DNA from 3 places in the Macrococcus psychrotolerans genome. Region 1 is predicted to be linked to each of the others. Evidence: predicted binding sites of a transcription regulator. Region 1 holds the regulator's gene; each other region holds the start of a gene.
The links. Region 1 encodes CtsR, which represses protease genes until heat stress. Its sites were predicted from a motif close to ATGGTCAATAAAGGTCAAACA; they were not measured.
Positions count from the first base shown of each region.

Region 1 (4,294 bases):
AAGGAAGATAGATATTACAGTTGAACGTAATTCATTTGGGCGTCAAGTCGATAGCTTTGAAGCTGATCTTGATGTTAAGGGTATTGAAGATCGAGTAAATGCAGTTTTTATCCGTGCACCACATATTGTGTCTGTTGGGCCAGAAGTGGAAGTACTGAGCATAGTAGACGATAAGATGGTAGCAGTCAAACAAGGGAAATATCTCGGTATATCATTTCATCCGGAACTTACTGAAGATTTTAAAATCATGAAATATTTTATAGAAGAAATGGTAATGAAATAATATTTTTGTAAAAAGGCTACATTTGAAAAATGTAGGCTTTTTCATTTTGTGACATTTCAGATGCATGTTATAATCAATCATTATAAAAAAGGAGTATCTTACATGAAAGACTTATCATTAAAACAAGCAATCGAATCACGTCATTCAATAAAAGAGTTTAATCCAGATATCACAATTCCTCATGAAATAATGGAAGAAATGATTACTTTAGCAACGAAGGCACCGTCTTCTTTAAATTTACAACCTTGGAGATTTGTTGTAGTAGAATCCGATGAATCGAAAGCGGCAATAAGAAATCACGTTCATTTTAATACGCGTCAATTAGATACAAGCTCAGCTTTTGTACTAGTATTATCGGATAATAACCATAAAAATGACTTAGATAGAATTATGCAGCAAAATGTAAAAGAAGGATATATGGATCAAAATATAAAAGATGAAAATACGAAGGTGATTCAACAGCTTCTGGATCAGACGCCAGATGAATCTATGTATACTCAAGGAATGATGGATTCTGCCATGGCGGCAATGCAGTTTATGCTTGTCGCAAAAGATTATGGCTTCGATACAAATCCAATTGGTGGTTTTGACAGAGGAGCGGTATTACAAGCGTTAAATATTGATGGAGGACGATACACACCTGTAATGTTCATCGCAATTGGAATTGCAGCTAAAGAACATTATCCATCCTCAAGATATGATGTATCAGAAATATTGACATATAATTAATTAGAGACGAATTTTGTAGGAACAAAACAATCAATATTATCATAAAAAAGAGTGGACTGTTTATGAAACAGTCCACTTATCTTTTATATAAAGAAACCTGCAATTGTTGCTGAAATGAATGATACAAGTGTAGCGCCGTATAATAATTTCAGACCGAACCTAGCGACCACATCACCTTGCTTATCGTTAAGTGACTTAATAGCCCCTGCGATAATACCGATAGATGAGAAGTTAGCAAAAGATACTAAGAATACAGAAACGATTCCGACCGCATGTTCTGATAATTCGCCAGTCTTTCCTTTAACGATGGACTGAATATCTAGCATTGCAACAAATTCATTCGAAACGAGTTTAGTCGCCATAATAGATCCTGCGCGAACCGCATCGTCCCAAGCGATTCCTGTTAAGAATGCAAGAGGTGCAAACAAATACCCAAGTATAGTCTGGAAGTTCATTTCGCCTGGTGTAAACGCCTCGACGATTCCATTAAGCATTGCAATTAAGGCGATATAACCGATTAACATTGCTGCAACGATAATAGCAACTTTAAATCCATCAAGAATATATTCGCCAAGCATCTCGAAGAATGATTGTTTCTTTTCATCTTCAGTCATAATCACCGCATCTTCTTCTTCAGCAGATACTCTATAAGGATTGATGATTGAAGCGATAATAAATCCACCAAATAAATTAAGTACGATGGCTGTAACAACAAATCGTGGTTCAATCATCTGAAAGTAAGCTCCGACAATTGATAACGAAACGGTAGACATTGCCGACGCTGTTAAAGTATACAGCCTATGCTTCGGTATAAACGGTAGTTGCTTCTTTAATGAAATGAATACTTCAGATTGCCCAAGAATTGCTGCGGCTACTGCATTGAAGGATTCAAGTTTGCCCATCCCGTTTACTTTAGAAATAACTAATCCTAAATATTTGATGATAAAAGGTAAGATTTTTAAATATTGAAGGATACCTATTAATGCTGAAATAAAAGTGATTGGTAACAATACATCAAAGAAAAATGAATTAGCTACGCCATCATTTTTAACACCTGGGAATACAAAATATACACCTTCTGCTGCATACTTAAGTAAATAACCAAATCCAGTTGCTAGTTGTGTAACGAGCCAAATCCCAGCTGTTGTTTTTAGCAAGACGAAAGCAAGTATGAATTGAATTACAAGCATGATACCAATATATTGCCATCTTACGCCTTTTTTATCCGAACTCATGATCCATGCGAGAGACAAGAAGATAATAAGTCCGATAATACCTATTATAAAGTTCATAATATCGCTCCTTTTAATATTAATTTTAACTATACATATCATACTATATAATTTATGAAAGCGCTAAACAAATTTTAATTTCATTTTGAACAGATGTTCAAATATGAAAGATAAACATATTGTTTGCACTAAATGACAAATCAAAATATAATAAAGTCAAAGAAGGTCAAAGGTGGGTGATGTCATGCACAATATGTCGGATATAATTGAACAATATTTAAAGCAACTGCTTGAAGAAGCGACAGATGACGTCGTGGAAATTAAGCGTGCCCATATTGCAGAGAAGTTTGATTGTGTACCTTCACAGTTAAATTATGTCATTAAAACAAGGTTTACAAATGAACATGGTTATCAAATCGAAAGTAAACGTGGTGGCGGTGGCTATATCCGTATTACAAAGATTGAATCAAACGATAAGTCAGCTTTTTTAAATCATCTTAAAGAGCTTACAAGTAAGCAGATTTCCCAGCAAAACGCTGAGCGCATTATTGCGGGTCTATATGATAACGAATTGATTACATTAAGAGAGAAGAAGTTGATCATGTCAACGATTCACAGAGATACTTTAAGGATGGAAGTACCGTACCGTGATTATATTAGAGCGAATATATTACAAAATGTACTTGCAATCATCCAATACAACTAGGAGGTACAGTATGGCTTATGAAGAAGAATTTTCGATGAATCAGCTATTGAAACATTTACTTAATAGCGGAGAATTTCAAACACATCCTGATAAATGTCCTAACTGTGGTCTTTCACTAAGAGAGGCGTTGCATATCGGCAAGTTTGGTTGTAGTGAATGTTACGACGCATTTAGTCAATATGTCCCTCAAGTAATAGAGAGAGTTCAAGCAGGTAATCTGGAACATGTCGGACAGCAACCTTTTAAGTCTCAAGAAAAGATTGCACTTAAAAAGCGTATTGAAGCACTGGAAGAACAACTACAGCAATTAATAGAAGTACAAAACTTTGAAGAAGCTGTAAATGTAAGAGACGAAATAAAAGTATTAAAGGAAGGTGGTGATACTCATGTTGAGTAAACACCTTCAAAGTGAACTTAGCGACTGGATGCAAAGTGGTAAAGATGAACCGGTCATCTTGAGTTCTAGAATCAGATTGGCGCGTAACTTAGAAGGTTTTGTGCATCCGATGATGTTTAGTGAGGGAGATGCAGAACGTGTTATTGAAGCGGTGGGGAGTGTGCTTCATGATTATGAAGAAATAAAGATGAGCAAAATATCTGAACGAGAGCGCTTAATGCTTGTCGCAAAGCATTTGATGAGTAAAGAATTATTGGATAATAACGGTGGTGCCGTCTATATTAACGATGATGAATCAGAGAGCATTATGGTAAATGAGGAAGATCATATCAGAATACAAGTGCTCGGTAAAGATTTATCTCTTCAGAAGTTATATATGCGTGCTCAAGATATTGATAAGCGGTTAGATGAAAAGTTAACAATGGCCTTTGACGAGCATTATGGATATTTAACGACATGTCCTACTAATATAGGAACAGGTCTACGTGCTAGTGTAATGCTCCATTTACCAGGACTTTCTATTATGAATCGTATGAATCGAATCGCTCAAGCTATCAATCGTTTTGGTTTTACGATTCGTGGTATATATGGAGAAGGGACACAAGCATTAGGTCATATATACCAAGTATCTAATCAGTTGACACTCGGTAAAGATGAAGAAAGTATTATTGAAGATCTTCAGCAAGTTGTCGAACAGATTATTGAGGAAGAACTCAATATGCGCAAACGAATGAATAATTACGATCATATTGAAACTATTGATAGAATTTATCGTAGTTTAGGTATTTTGAAATACAGCCGTAAGATTTCAGTAGAAGAAGCAAGCCTTCGTCTAAGTGAAGTAAAGCTTGGAATTGATATGGATATCATCAATATTCCGTTTAGGTTTAACGAACTTATGGTAGCAATTCAAGCACCGTTTTTAGATACCGTATATGATACACAAG
Region 1 covers NZ_CP124591.1:1,937,677-1,941,970, reverse strand. Annotated here, with positions in the region: gene pdxT (pyridoxal 5'-phosphate synthase glutaminase subunit PdxT) at 1-283, shown strand, start outside; gene QA539_RS10175 (nitroreductase family protein) at 386-1,012, shown strand; gene QA539_RS10170 (NupC/NupG family nucleoside CNT transporter) at 1,096-2,304, opposite strand; gene QA539_RS10165 (CtsR family transcriptional regulator) at 2,489-2,950, shown strand; gene QA539_RS10160 (UvrB/UvrC motif-containing protein) at 2,961-3,347, shown strand; gene QA539_RS10155 (protein arginine kinase) at 3,337-4,294, shown strand, end outside.

Region 2 (4,294 bases), 660 kb from region 1:
TCATTGTATTGGGACCAGGCAGTCTTTATACAAGTATCATTCCAAACTTAGTCATCCGTGAACTAGGGGACGCTGTTATTGAAAGTAAAGCGAAGAAGCTCTACGTTTCTAATATTATGACACAACCAGGTGAAACGACAGATTACTCGGTATCAGACCATATAGAAGCGATTCATAAACATGTTGCCTTCCCATTTATTCAGTTTGTCATTGCCAATGAACTTGTACTTCAAAATAAGATTAATGAGAATTATGAAAAGCGTAATTCAAAATTTGTAACGTGTGACTCTGAGAATATTAAACGTTTGGGAATCACGCTTATCACAGATGATAATCTCGTTGAAATCAACGAGGAAGGTGCGGTACGTCATAATAATGAAGTGCTCGCTGAAATGATTTATGAATTAGCATTAAGTGAAATCAGTACAATTGAATTCACTCAGAAAGAGGGAGAATAAATTGTCATTTGCTTCAGAGATGAAGAATGAATTGACGCGGATAGAGACAGATCTCTGCTGTAGTAAAGCAGAACTTGCCGCGCTCATTCGGATGAACGGAAATTTAAATATACAGAATATGCAGTGGGTGATTAATGTACAATCAGAAAACGCAGCCATTGCACGACGTGTATATAGTTTGACAAAGAAAATATTCGGTGTTGATATTGAATTACTCGTACGTAAGAAAATGAAATTAAAGAAAAATAATGTCTATATTTGCCGCATCAAGATGAAGACAAAAGAAATTCTTGATGAACTAAGCATATTGCAAGATGGCCAGTTTGTGCAGCATATCGATCAATCACTGATCAAAGAGGAATGTTGTAAACGCAGCTATTTAAGAGGGGCATTTTTAGCAGGAGGATCTGTGAATAACCCAGAGACATCTTCGTATCATCTTGAAATATTCTCGTTATATGAAAGTCATTCTGAAGGATTAACAGAAATGATGAATGGTTATGGACTGAATGCGAAGACTTTGGAACGTAAGAAAGGATATATTTCGTACTTAAAAGAAGCGGAAAAAATCTCAGACTTTCTGAGTATTATAGGTGGATATCAGGCATTACTTAAGTTTGAAGATGTGAGGATTGTCAGAGATATGCGAAATTCCGTGAATCGTCTTGTCAATTGTGAAACGGCCAACTTAAATAAGACGATTGGTGCTGCGATGCGCCAAGTAGAGAATATTCGATTGATTGATGAAGAAGTTGGTATCGATGAACTTCCAGAACGATTAAGAGAGATTGCGAGACTGCGTGTGCAACATCAGGATATCTCCTTGAAAGAACTTGGCGAGATGGTTTCTACCGGTGTGATATCGAAGTCGGGAGTGAATCATCGATTAAGAAAGATAGATGAGATTGCTGAGAAATTAAGAAATGGGGAACATATTGAATTGAAGAAATAAAATATTAGTTATTTTCCATTTTAACTACAAAAAAATAGCGTGTACTAAGAGCTTTTACTTAGTACACGCTATTTTTATATCTTTATTCTGCTGGATGCATAACTTCGTCGATCAAGCCATAAGCTTTCGCTTCATCAGCTGTTAAGAAATTATCACGATCTGTGTCTTTTTCAATCTTTTCGATAGGTTGACCTGTACGTTCAGCTAAGATGCGATTTAATTTTTCGCGAGTTTTTAAAATGTGTCGTGCAGCAATTTCAATTTCGGTTGCTTGCCCTTGTGCGCCACCTAATGGCTGATGAATCATAACTTCAGCATTCGGTAGAGCGAATCTTTTTCCTTTTGTACCCGCTGCGAGTAGGAATGATCCCATCGATGCTGCCATACCGATACAGATTGTCTGTACATCAGGTTTGATGTGCTGCATTGTATCATAGATAGCCATACCAGCAGTCACGCTACCACCTGGTGAGTTGATGTATAGGTAGATATCTTTCTCAGCATCTTGTGCTTGTAGGAATAATAATTGAGATACGATAGAGTTTGCCACGTTGTCATCGATAGCCGATCCTAACATAATGATACGGTCCTTTAACAGACGTGAATAAATATCATATGCGCGTTCTCCGCGATTTGTTGATTCAATTACTGTAGGTATTAAGTTCATTAGTAAATCCTCCTTAAGATTCGTTTAAAGTTCGTTAAATTTAATATACACTATAAAGTCAAAGATAGTCAAAAAAAGCGCTCATATCATTCATATTTTTAACGTTACTGCTAATATTATAGTATTATTTAGGTCGAAATCACATTAAAAGGAGTGTATTTATGAAAGAACTTACTTTATTAGTAGGAAATCAATGTGGACTTTGTAATGATGCAAAGATTCAAATTGCCCTAGCACAAGAAGATATTGATTTCACTGTGAACGAAATCAATATTACGAGCGATCCAGCATTAGAAGTGCAATATTTCATGTCGATTCCAGTACTATTACATAATGATGTTGTGATACAGGAAGGCCAGATTGATTTTGTGACCATTCTGGAATATTTAAGCGATAACTGAAGAAAGCGTATTCATTATTTTTTTAGGAGCTTTTACTTGCTTACTATAGATGGACTTGCTATTATGTATGTGTAACGCAAGTTACTTTTTGACCCGAGCGGGACAAATTTTGTCCATAACTAATTGAGGAGGGATGTATTTGAATGCTTTATTTGAGGTTCAAAAGAAGCTTGTCCCTGATTTAGTTGACAAGATGTACCGAAGATTTCAAATACTCTCTGCAATTGAGCTGCAACAGCCGATTGGCAGACGGGCACTTAGTGAAACGGTTCACCTCAGTGAACGCATCCTTAGAACTGAGACGGATATATTAAAAACACAGGGTTTGATTATCATTACGTCTAAAGGAATGTCAGTAACTGAAAGTGGCGAAGATGTGCTTTACAAGATGAAAGCTTCTATGGATAGTTTGACTAGGCTAGAACATATTGCACATGCAATTGAAAGTCGTTTTGCTATTCAAAAGGTGATCGTTGTAAGTGGTGATGCAGACATCGATGATGAAGTGAAGCTTAGGATGGGTCAGGCGACAAGCGAGTATCTAGAAAGCTGTTTTGAAGATGGGACTAGAGTAACTGTAACTGGAGGATCCACAATGGCACACATTGCGCGTTCAATGCGTCCTACAGATAAATCTATCAATTTTATTCCTGCGCGTGGCGGATTAGGTGAAGAAGTTTCTTTTCAAGCTAATGCGATAACGCATTTGATGGCTGAACAGACGGGTGGGACGTTCGAAGTTCTTTATGTCCCGGACCAAGTAAGTGAAGCAGGTTATAATGCACTTCTTGAAGAACAGTCTGTTAGACGTGTATTACATCATATTCAACAGGCAGATATTGTACTGCATGGCATTGGTTCAGCTCAGAAGATGGCGGAACGAAGACACTCGTCACCACAAGTTATGAAGAAACTGATGGATGGCAATGCTGTTGCCGAAGCTTTCGGTTATTATTTTGATGAGGATGGCAACATCGTTTATCGTGTAAGAACAATTGGTATACATCTTGATGATCTTACTGAAGATAAAAGAATCATTGCTGTAGCAGGAGGAAATAGTAAGAAAGAAGCGATAGCTTCCTATCTGAAGATAGCTCCGAAGCATACAGTATTGATTACAGATTCAGTTGTAGGTAACTGGCTGATGAATCAGTAGTTTCAAAGGAAATCTTAATATCAGAAGTGTAATATTTTTATTTTTCTGTGTATTTTGATTATAATAAGGATGTATGATGAAGTTGGTAGTAAAGGGTATACCCCTTAAAAATAGACATTTAAAGGAGGCCATACATTATGGCAGTAAAAGTAGCAATTAACGGGTTTGGTAGAATCGGACGTTTAGCATTCAGAAGATTACAAGAGGTAGAAGGTATTGAAGTAGTAGCGGTTAACGATTTAACAGACGATAAAATGTTAGCGCATTTATTAAAATATGATACAACACAAGGGCGTTTCAAAGAAGAAGTTGAAGTTATTGAAGGTGGATTCCGTGTCAACGGTCGCGAAGTTAAATCATTCGAAAATCCTAACCCTGCTGAATTACCATGGGGCGAACTTGGAATCGACGTAGTTTTAGAATGTACTGGTTTCTTCACAGATAAAGAAAAAGCTCAAGCGCATATCGAAGCAGGCGCTAAAAAAGTATTAATTTCAGCGCCAGCAAAAGGTGACTTAAAAACTGTAGTATATAACGTTAACCATGACGTATTAGATGGTTCAGAAGAGATCGTTTCAGGAGCTTCATGTACTACAAACTGTTTAGCACCAATGGCTAAAGTATTAAACGACGAATTCGGAATTATCGAAGGTTTAATGA
Region 2 covers NZ_CP124591.1:558,185-562,478, forward strand. Annotated here, with positions in the region: gene QA539_RS02890 (gluconeogenesis factor YvcK family protein) at 1-458, shown strand, start outside; gene whiA (DNA-binding protein WhiA) at 460-1,410, shown strand; gene clpP (ATP-dependent Clp endopeptidase proteolytic subunit ClpP) at 1,493-2,077, opposite strand; gene QA539_RS02905 (glutaredoxin family protein) at 2,239-2,478, shown strand; gene QA539_RS02910 (sugar-binding transcriptional regulator) at 2,612-3,634, shown strand; gene gap (type I glyceraldehyde-3-phosphate dehydrogenase) at 3,772-4,294, shown strand, end outside.
Region 2: clpP (ATP-dependent Clp endopeptidase proteolytic subunit ClpP) is a predicted target of CtsR. The motif match lies at 2,132-2,152, and genes of this name have one in related genera.

Region 3 (4,294 bases), 740 kb from region 1:
TATCCGGTGTTGCCATAACGATGTTATCACGAGAGGCCACTGTTTCTCCGATGTAATAAGGTAAACCACAGTTTGCATAGCTCATATCACGATCTTTTTCGTAGATTGTGATATCAGCATCTGCATCAAGTCTTCTGATTTGAGATGCAACTGTCGCGCCACCTGCAACTGCACCGACGATAATGATTTTCATTATTATACCTCCAGCTTAAAGTATTGAATAAGAAACTTCGCTATCCCATCTTCATTATTTGTGTCAGTAATTTCGTCTGCGATAGATTTGAGCTCATCGATTGCATTGCCCATTGCTACGCCTGTTCCAGCATATTTAATCATTTCATTGTCATTATCCTCATCACCGAATGCTATAACATGTTCTTGTTTAATATTTAAATATTCGTGACAAAGCTTCACGCCGACTGCTTTATTGATACCTTTCTTAACGATTTCGATGACTGGAAATGGAGCGCCCCAGCGACGATGCTCTAATCTGTCAGCATAGATTTCATCAAAGTGCTTATAGATATTAGGAATCTCGGATTCTTCAGCCTGGATAAGGATGGTTGTCGGAGGCTCTGTAATGTTTTCCAGTAGATTCCCGATCTTGATGACAGGGTTCCCCATGCTGAAACCTTCGAATAAATATTCATCATGATAATGTAAGAAAACATTGTCTTTAATTTCGGCGACGATATTCTTAATATTAAGATTAGGAATCTTAGAGAAGATATCTCTTGATACCTCAAAATCTAAAGTTTCATGAAATGTCTCAAAATTCGTATCACCTGGGTGATGAACGAATGCGCCATTGAAATTAACAATCGGTGTATCCAGGTCCAGCTGATTATAATAAATTTGACTGGCACGGTATGGACGTCCGGTCGAAATAATAAATTTATGGCCTTGTGCCTGCAGCAGACGGATGACCTTCTTCGTTAACGGTGTAATCTCCTGCTTGCTATTAAGTAATGTTCCATCTAGATCGAGACAAATTAAATGCTGTTCCATAAAATAACTCCTTTAAATGTATTTCGTTTATATGTATATTAATTTCTGATATAGTAAGTGTATAATAAACTTTGAGGTGATACAAATGGAAGAAGCTATGAAAGACAGTATAATGGGAGCGCTCGAAAATGTTATTGACCCTGAGCTAGGTATTGATATCATTAACCTAGGATTAGTTTACAATGTAGATATGGATGATGATGGTCTGTGCACAGTTGAAATGACATTGACATCTATGGGCTGTCCGATGGGCCCGCAAATTATTGATCAGGTGAAAACTGCATTAGGGGAATTACCTGAGATTAAAGAGACAGAAGTGAACGTTGTATGGAATCCAGTATGGAATAAAGATATGATGAGCCGTTATGCTAAGATTGCTTTAGGTGTAAGCTAATAATAAAGAGAAAGGAACGAGGCTGAAAATTTATTTTCAGCCTCGTTCCTTTCTTCTTATTCGATGCGACATATATTAAGTGGACAATTTTCGCAGTTAATTTCATTCTTTAGATAGTCTAAATCTTTAATTGTAATTTTCTTGTTATTTGTTTCGATGATACCATTCTGTTTAAGTTCGCTGATGATGCGATTAACGCCTTCTCGTGTTGTGCCACCGAAGTTTGCCAGTTCATTGTTTGTCAGATCAATATTAAGTTTAATGCCTGCGTCTGTTTCAACGCCATACGTATTTGTCAGACGAATCAAAGTAGAGTAGATGGCACCTTTTTTCCCAAGAGTATAAAGGTCACGCAACTTATACTCTTGTTTTTCATTTTCATTTTGAATAAATAGCAGCCATTCATAGTTTAGTACTTCATCGTTAAGAATCGCAGTCTCAAATGTGGCTAAATCCATTTTATAGACAGTAGTCTTTGTTTTCGCCTTAGCAAAGAGTGCATGTTTCTTATTGCCGCAGAACAGGGTGTTCACACCGAACAGGTTACGTCTGCCCAGCAGTTTTAAATTGAATTCCTTGCCATCTTCAAGTACACGATGAATCACAACATTCCCTGATTTAATGATATAGATTGAATCAATAGGATCTTCTGCCTGAAAGATATATTGATTTGCATCGAATGTTTCTATCTTTCCCTCTTCCATAATGTAGTTGACGATACTTGTTGCTTCGTGAAATGCAGATTGAACCATTGTATTCACCTTCTTACGGATCTTTTTCAAATTTGTATTTATTATAACATAACAAATTTCAACTTCTATATACGAACCGTAATATTTGTATTCTATTATAAAACATTTTATAATAGTGTTATAGTCAAAGAAGGTCAAACAGGGGTGAATGACATGAATATAGAACAGATGACATTTAATGTGCAGAGTGCGTTAGAGCAAGCACAGCACAAGGCAAGAGAAGATAAATTGCAGGCCATTGAAAGTGAGCATGTGCTATTACATTTTGCTGAAACAGCTGATAGTATGCTCGTTACAGTGTTCGAGCGTGCGCATCTGGACATCTCTGGATATAAAGCTTTATTACAAGAAGCGCTGGACAAGAAACCTCGAGTAGAAGGGGATGTGCAGTATGGCCAGTATATTGCTAGTAATCTGAGCGAGTTGATGAGTCGGGCTCAGGCACTGATGACAGAAATGGAGGATCAGTATGTGTCAGCTGAACATATTATCCTAGCTGCCACAGAAGTTCATGAAATTACACGTAACTTTGTAGGGAATAAGAATGATGTTATTAAAGAAATCATAATGAATATAAGAGGGGGAAATCATGTGACAACACAAAATCCAGAAGTTCAGTATGAAGTATTGAAGAAATATGGACGCGATCTCGTTGAAGAGGTGCGTAACGGTAAGATGGATCCGGTGATTGGTCGTGATGATGAGATTCGCAATACGATTCGTATATTAAGCCGTAAAACAAAGAACAATCCGATATTAATCGGTGAACCGGGTGTCGGTAAGACAGCGATTGTTGAAGGTCTTGCACAGCGTATCGTGAAGCGTGACGTTCCAGACAGTCTATTAGACAAGACAATCTTTGAGCTTGATTTATCAGCACTTGTTGCAGGTGCGAAGTTCCGTGGTGAGTTTGAGGAACGTTTAAAAGCAGTACTTAAAGAAGTTAAGGAATCTGACGGTAAGATTCTATTGTTTATTGATGAGATTCACATGCTTGTTGGGGCTGGTAAAACAGATGGCGCAATGGATGCAGGGAACATGTTAAAACCGATGCTTGCGCGTGGTGAACTGCATTGTATCGGTGCCACAACATTAAATGAGTATCGTGAGTATATCGAGAAAGATTCGGCGCTTGAGCGTCGTTTCCAGAAAGTAAATGTTAAAGAGCCGGATTTAGAAGATACGATTTCAATACTACGTGGTTTAAAGGAACGTTATGAAGTACATCACGGTGTACGTATACAGGATAATGCACTCGTTGCCGCTGCTGAATTATCAGATCGTTACATTACAGATCGCTTTCTGCCTGATAAGGCGATTGATCTAGTCGATCAGGCTTGTGCAACAATACGTACGGAAATGGGCTCTAACCCGACAGAACTTGATGCGGTAAATCGCCGCGTGTTACAGTTAGAAATTGAAGAGAATGCATTGAAGCATGAAAGTGATGCGAAATCAGAAGCAAGACTGCATGAACTGCAAAGAGAGCTTGCAGATGAGAAAGAACGTCAGCAGATGTTAACTGCGAAAGTTGAGAAAGAAAAAGAACAGATCAGCGTTGTGCAGACTAAACGGGCAGAACTGGATGATTTTCGTAAGCAGCTGGAAGAAGCACAGAGCAACTATAACCTGGAAAAAGCATCAGAACTGCAATATGCGAAGATTCCGGCAGTAGAGAAAGAACTTGCTGAACTAGAAGCACAGCTGCACGAGGAAACGAAAGATACGGACCGTCTGATTCGTGAAGTAGTGACAGAAGAAGAAATTGGTTATATTGTGTCACAATGGACAGGTATACCGGTGAATAAGCTCGTAGAATCAGAGAAAGATAAATTATTACGTCTTTCAGATATTCTGCATGAGCGCGTCGTTGGGCAAGATGAAGCAGTTGACTTAGTATCTGATGCGGTCATTCGCGCGCGCGCAGGGATAAAAGATCCGAACCGTCCGATTGGTAGTTTCTTATTCTTAGGACCAACCGGTGTCGGTAAGACTGAACTTGCGAAAGCATTAGCAAGCACATTGTTTGATTCAGAGAAACATATGGTAAGAATCGATATGAGTGAATATATGGAGAAACACTCTGTGAGCAGATTAATCGGTGCACCTCCTGGTTATGTAGGGCATGAGGAAGGTGGTC
Region 3 covers NZ_CP124591.1:640,769-645,062, forward strand. Annotated here, with positions in the region: gene QA539_RS03340 (CoA-disulfide reductase) at 1-196, opposite strand, end outside; gene QA539_RS03345 (Cof-type HAD-IIB family hydrolase) at 196-1,008, opposite strand; gene QA539_RS03350 (metal-sulfur cluster assembly factor) at 1,094-1,402, shown strand; gene QA539_RS03355 (Crp/Fnr family transcriptional regulator) at 1,459-2,154, opposite strand; gene clpB (ATP-dependent chaperone ClpB) at 2,308-4,294, shown strand, end outside.
Region 3: clpB (ATP-dependent chaperone ClpB) is a predicted target of CtsR. The motif match lies at 2,275-2,295, and genes of this name have one in related genera.